Aquitalea magnusonii: one gene and its partner. The protein of the gene in region 1 interacts with the protein of each later gene in a pairwise test. Links are inferred from orthologs where the notes say so. Each region holds a gene or a part of one and is shown in the gene's direction. Other genes may lie near its edges. The genes, in order: cysE and cysK.

Evidence for each region.
Region 2: the proteins of cysE (region 1) and cysK interact in binary tests that used the Escherichia coli proteins (3 or more experiments, as listed by UniProt). The link is inferred for Aquitalea magnusonii from one-to-one orthologs.

The regions. Positions count from the first base shown.
Region 1 is NZ_AP018823.1:4,556,663-4,559,919, forward strand. Bases 287-3,221 are described here. They hold cysE (serine O-acetyltransferase), read left to right. Parts: upstream 287-1,328; coding sequence 1,329-2,114; downstream 2,115-3,221. Other genes in these bases: rng (ribonuclease G), read left to right, coding at 287-1,281; DLM_RS21370 (DUF3658 domain-containing protein), read left to right, coding at 2,111-2,890; DLM_RS21375 (isopenicillin N synthase family dioxygenase), read left to right, coding at 2,996-3,221. Also shown: more of rng, read left to right, coding at 1-286; more of DLM_RS21375, read left to right, coding at 3,222-3,257.
Region 2 is NZ_AP018823.1:494,214-497,285, forward strand. Bases 142-2,891 are described here. They hold cysK (cysteine synthase A), read left to right. Parts: upstream 142-925; coding sequence 926-1,858; downstream 1,859-2,891. Other genes in these bases: DLM_RS02420 (ion transporter), read right to left, coding at 142-804; DLM_RS02430 (hypothetical protein), read left to right, coding at 2,007-2,480; DLM_RS02435 (YchJ family metal-binding protein), read left to right, coding at 2,602-2,891. In the rest of the region: more of DLM_RS02420, read right to left, coding at 1-141; more of DLM_RS02435, read left to right, coding at 2,892-2,898; DLM_RS22905 (hypothetical protein), read left to right, coding at 3,007-3,072.

The DNA.
Region 1 (3,257 bases):
GAAATCGGCCTGGAACGGGCGGCTTTCCTGCATATCGCCGATGTGCTGGAACAGCGTCAGCATCCCACCGAGCCGCAGCGCATTGAGAAAATGCTGTTCGAAGGCCAGACCGTGCTGGTACAGGTGATCAAGGACCCGATCGGCACCAAGGGTGCGCGGCTGTCCACGCAAATCTCGCTGGCCGGGCGTTTCCTGGTGCATCTGCCGCAGGAAGAACACATCGGCATCTCGCAAAAGATCGAGAGCGAGTCGGAACGCCACAGCCTGAAGGCGCGGCTGGAAAAGCTGCTGCCGCCCAGCACGCCGCGTGGCTACATCATCCGCACCAGCGCGGAAACCGCCACCGATACCGAGCTGCAGGCTGACATCGAATACCTGTCCAAGCTGTGGGCCGACATCCGCCACAAATCGCAGCACCTGCCGGCGCAAAGCCTGCTGTACGAAGACCTGCCGCTGGCGGTGCGCGTGCTGCGCGACATGGTGAGCGACACCACCGAGCACGTGATTGTCGACTCGACTGAAAACTACAGCCGCATGGTGGAATTTGCCGAGCAATACGTGCAGTCCGCCGTGCGCAAGATCGAGCGCTATTCGGGCGAACGGCCACTGTTCGAGCTGTTTTCCATCGAGGCGGAAATCGACAAGGCATTGTCGCGGCGGGTGAACCTGAAGTTTGGCGGCTACCTGATCATCGACCAGACCGAAGCGATGACCACCATCGATGTCAACACCGGCGGCTTTGTCGGCAACCGCAATTTTGACGAAACCATCTTCAAGACCAATCTGGAAGCCACCCAGGCCATTGCCCGCCAGCTACGGCTGCGTAATCTGGGCGGCATCATCATTGTCGATTTCATCGACATGGACAATGAAGAACACCAGACTGCGGTACTGAGCGAAGTGGCCAAGGCACTGGCGCGCGACCGTACCCGCGTCACCCTCAACGGCTTCACCAGCCTGGGGCTGGTGGAAATCACCCGCAAGCGCACCCGCGAGAGCCTGGCGCATGTGTTGTGCGAACCCTGCCCCACCTGCCAGGGCCGTGGCGAAATCAAGACCGCCCAGACCGTGTGTTACGAGGTGCAGCGCGAAATCGTGCGCGAGGCGCGCCAGTTCGATGCCAAGGGCTATCGCATCCTGGCGGCACAGCCGGTGATCGACATGTTCCTCGACGAGGAATCGCAAAGCCTGGCCATGCTGGTGGACTTCATCGGCAAGCCGATTTCGCTGTCGGTGGAATCCACCTATACCCAGGAACAGTTTGACGTGGTCCTGTTGTAAGCACCGGCCCGGCATGGTCCGGGCCGCGTGGTAATGGAGTAACAAGCATGAAGCAAGATTCCGGCGACGCCCTGTGGCTCGCCATTCTGCAGGAAGCCGAGCAGGCCGCGCGTGACGAACCGATGCTGGCCAGCTTCCTGCACATGACGGTTTTGCGGCACAGCACGCTGGAAGACGTGCTGGCCTTTCACTTGTCCAGCAAGCTGGCCAGCCCGGTGATGGACGCGCGCGCACTGATGGAACTGTTCCGCGAGGCGCTGGCATCCGACCCGGCCATCAGTGCCTCGGCACGGGCCGACATCCGCGCCTGTTTCGAGCGCGACCCGGCCTGTGACAGCTATTCCACGCCCTTGCTGTACTTCAAGGGCTTCCATGCGCTGCAAAGCCAGCGCATCACCCACTGGCTGTGGCAACAGCAGCGCAAGACCCTGGCGCTGTTCTTGCAGAACCGCATTTCGGAAGTCACCGGTGCCGACATTCATCCGGCAGCGCGTATCGGCCAGGGGGTGATGCTGGACCACGGCACCGGACTGGTCGTCGGTGAAACCGCGGTCATCGGCAATAATGTTTCCATCCTGCACGGCGTGACGCTGGGCGGCTCCGGCAAGGACCGGGGCGATCGTCACCCCAAGATCGGCGATGGCGTGATGCTGGGTGCCGGTGCCGCCGTGCTGGGCAATATCCGCGTGGGCGACTGTGCCAAGGTGGGTGCCGGCAGCGTGGTGCTGGAAGACGTGCCGCCGCATGCCACGGTGGCGGGCGTGCCGGCCCGCGTGGTGGCGCAAACGGTGGAAGGTGCCATGCCGGCCCTCGACATGGACCAGCGCGTGTGACCCAGCCCACCGTGCACCTGCTGACCGGCCCTTCAGCCGCCCAGGCCTTGCGCACCCTGCTGCCGGGCGATGAGGTGCTGGAGGTGGTGGAAGACTTCGCCCATGGCCCGCTGGCCGATGCCGATGCCATCGACCCGCAGGCGCGGGTGGCGTGGTGGAACCGCATCTGGTGGTCCATGCGCTGGCTGCCGGACATCGACGAAGCCTTTCTCAAGGACTACTGGCACTGTCGCAAGCAGTTGTTCCGCGTGTTTGTCCAGCGCCAGCCGCTTTGCCTGTGGCTGGGCAATGGCGCGCATGACCGCTTGCTGCTGGCCATGGTGTGCGCCCACGCCCACGCCAGTCAGCCGCTGTCGTTGGTAGAGGCCAGTGGCAAGGTGGCAATCCAGCACAATGGCCATATCGCCATGGGCATGTGCGGCCAGCAGGAAATACAGCAGTTGATCGGCAGTTCCCGGCCAGTCGAGCCGGCAGAGCGCCAGCGCCTTGCCGCCGAATGGGAGCACTGGCAGCAGGCCGCCGCCGGCTGGCGCGAACTGCACCACGGCCAGCTACAGCAGCAGCCGGCCGATTGTTTCGACGCCGCCTTGCTGGAGGCCTTGCGCCGTGATGGCGCACAGGCAGCGGTGCGTCTGGTGGGCGGCATCATGGGGCAGCACCGCAGCGCCTTGGTGCCGGACAGCTACCTGTTCTGGCGGCTGGCCATGCTGGCCGAAGCGGGTGCGGTGGTGCTGACCCCGCAACCAGCCGGCCCGCCATGGGTGGCCTTGCCCTGAGATTCCACCGTGGCGCTTTGCCTGCTGCGACGGCAGGGGTAGAATCCGCCGCCGTGGTCCGTCCCGATCTTGCCTGACGGCCACCTTCCGTAAGGATTCCCTCGCATGAACGTCCGCGTTGTCGACTACCGCGCCGCCGATGCTGCCGCGCAATTTACCCGTTCCCTGCACGAAACCGGTTTTGGCGTGCTGGTGAATCACCCCATCGACCAGCAACTGGTGGAAAAAATCTATGCTGACTGGTTGGCCTTCTTCAACAGTCCGCAAAAACACGATTACGCCTTTTCCGTGGAGAAGCAGGACGGTTATTTTTCCCCCGACATTTCGGAAACGGCCAAGGGTGCCAGCCTGAAGGACATCAAGGAAT
Region 2 (3,072 bases), 4.1 Mb from region 1 along the record:
GCGGTCATGTCCTTCGGTAAAGCAATGCGGGCATAGGCGGGTGGCCGATTGGTCTTCTGTTGGGGTTGCCCTGGTATTGCGCGCTATTTCTGCGGTGACAATGCCGGTGGGGACCGCAATGATGCCATAGCCGGTAATCATGACCAGACTTGCCAGTCCCTGTCCCAAGGGCGTCTTGGGCGTGATGTCACCAAAACCGACCGTGGTCAGGGTGACAATGGCCCAATAAATACCGATGGGTATGCTGGTAAAGCCATTGGCCTCTCCTTCGATCACATACATCAGTGTCCCCAGGATGATGACCAGTACGATGACGGTGACCAGAAACACCAGAATCTTGCGCCGACTTGCCAGCATTGCACGCTTCAGTTCATGTGCCTCGCCCATGTAGCGGGTAAGTTTGAGAATGCGGAACATGCGTAACAGGCGCAGCACCCTGATGTCTGCAAGGAAACGGCTTTCCGGAATGAACAGACCCAGGTAGAGCGGCAGGATGGAAAGCAGGTCCACCATGCCGAAAAAGCTGCGAGCGTAGCGCAGGGGTTTATGAATACAGATCAGCCGCAGCACATATTCGATGGTGAACAGGATGGTAAACATCCAGTCCAGTACCTTGAGCTGTGGGCCCCAGCTTTGACGAATGCTGGCTACGCTTTCCAGTGCTACCGATACCAGGGACAGCAGGATACTTGCGATCAGGGCAAGGTCAAACAGGCGGCCGGCACGTGTATCTGCTTCGAAGATGACGACGAACAGCTTGCGGCGCCAGCCGCTCAGGGGAATCAGGGTTTCCTGGGTTGGCATGGTGGTGGCGGACCTGTTGGTTTATTGGATAGAAGCAAACACTATTAGCGTTTTGGGGATGCTCACATATATTATATGAGTTATTAAACCTTGCATTTATGTTGCCCGGGAGAATAAGACAATGCGTATCGCCAATACCGTAACCGACCTGATCGGCAATACCCCTCTGGTCAAACTGAACCGTGTTACCGATGGTTGCGTTGCCACCGTGGTGGCCAAGCTGGAGTTTTTCAACCCGGCGCACAGTGTGAAAGACCGGATTGCGGTTGCCATGATCGATGCTGCCGAGAAGGCTGGCAAGATCGGACCGCAAACCACCATCGTAGAGCCGACCTCCGGCAATACCGGCATTGGCTTGGCCATGGTGTGTGCGGCGCGTGGCTACAAGCTGGTGATTACCATGCCCGAAACCATGAGTCGTGAGCGCCGGCAGTTGCTCAAGGCCTACGGTGCCGAGCTTATCCTCACCCCTGGTCCGGATGGCATGGGTGGTGCCATTGCCAAAGCCCGCCAACTGGTGGAGGAAAATCCGGATACATGGTTCATGCCGCAACAGTTTGAAAACCCGGCTAATCCGGAAGTACACCGTAACACTACGGCAGAAGAAATCTGGCGTGATACCGATGGTCAGGTGGATATCTTTGTAGCGGGTGTGGGTACTGGCGGCACGGTGACCGGTGTGGGCGAGGTACTGAAGGCACGCAAACCAGGTGTGCAGATTGTTGCCGTGGAACCTGATGCATCTCCGGTGCTGTCCGGAGGCCCCAAGGGACCACACCCGATTCAGGGTATTGGTGCTGGCTTTGTCCCTTCCATCCTGAACACCGAGGTCTATGACGAAATCATCCGGGTCAAGAACGAAGATGCCTTCAATACGGCCCGTGCGGTGGCTACTCAGGAGGGCGTGCTGGTAGGTATTTCCTCGGGTGCGGCGGTATGGTCTGCAATCGAGCTGGCCAAGCGCCCGGAAAATGCCGGCAAGCTGATTGTGGTCGTGATTCCGTCTTTTGGTGAGCGCTACCTCTCCACCCCCTTGTTCGAACATCTGGCTTGATACCCGCCACCGTGTATTGATTGCCGCTGGTGATCTCAACCGACCGTGCAGTGTTTGCCGGTCGGTTTTGTTTTGTGGGCAGCGCGGATACGAACTGTTTGGTTGGGCTTTTTGTCCAAGACGGCCCGACATCCGCTACACTACCGCCATGATTTCCATCCCCAAAGTCACGCGTCAGTTGCTGGTGCTGCCCGTCCTGCTCAGTGCGTGCAGCCTGCTGCAACAAGCTCCTGCGCCGCAAAGTTCGGCGCGTCCGGCACGCCCGCCCCTTGCCCCTGCAGTACCGGACAGCAAAGTGGAGCAATTACTGCGCGAAGCAAACCGGCTGGCTGGCAAGGTCAAGTCGGGTGAACTGAACCGGGTGGCAGCCGCCGATCAGCTCAATAGCTATCGTTTGCGACTGATTGGCGCCAATCCGGTGGATGACAATAACTTTGCCATGTACCGCTACCTGGCCGTCGAGCGTGATGCAGGCCGTCTAAGCCAGGAGGAGTCTCAGGCCAGGATGGAAATGCGTTTGCGGGAGTGGCTACGGCGCTGGCCCAAGATGCAGCCCAAACCGTCACAACCGGTTTTTACCAATTTTCTGTTGAAACTCTATGGATTGCCCGCTCTGGGCTGAAGAAACAATGAGCAAGAAAAAACAATCCAGCGGCTGCCCTTGTGGCCTGGCTGCTTCTTTCCAGGAATGCTGTGGACCTTATATTGCGGGTACTGCGTTGGCACCAACGGCTGAAAGTCTGATGCGTTCGCGCTATACCGCCTACACCATGAATAATGGTGATTATCTGCTGGCCAGCTGGCATTCCTCCACCCGCCCGGCTGAGCTGGATCTCTCGCGAGAGGAGCGCTTTGTCAAATGGCTGTCGCTGGAGGTGCTCAGCACACAGGCAGGCAGCGCAGCCGATGAGGCTGGTGTAGTCGAATTTGTTGCACGCTATAAGGTAAATGGCCGTGCGCAGCGTTTGCATGAAGTCAGCCGTTTTCGCAAGGAAGATGGTCAATGGTTCTATGTGGATGGTGATGCAGAGGAAGGATGATTACCTCTTGATGGCCAGTCTGCCGTTCTCCGCCGATCCTGGCAGTTGGCCTTGAACTCTGGCGCGGCTGCATTTTTTTGAGTGTTGTCGCCTGGCGGGCGGGTATTGATGGCATTTCCAGATGGCTGTCCTATGGTGATAGGGCGGCCATTTTTGCATTTTTCTGATGCAGGA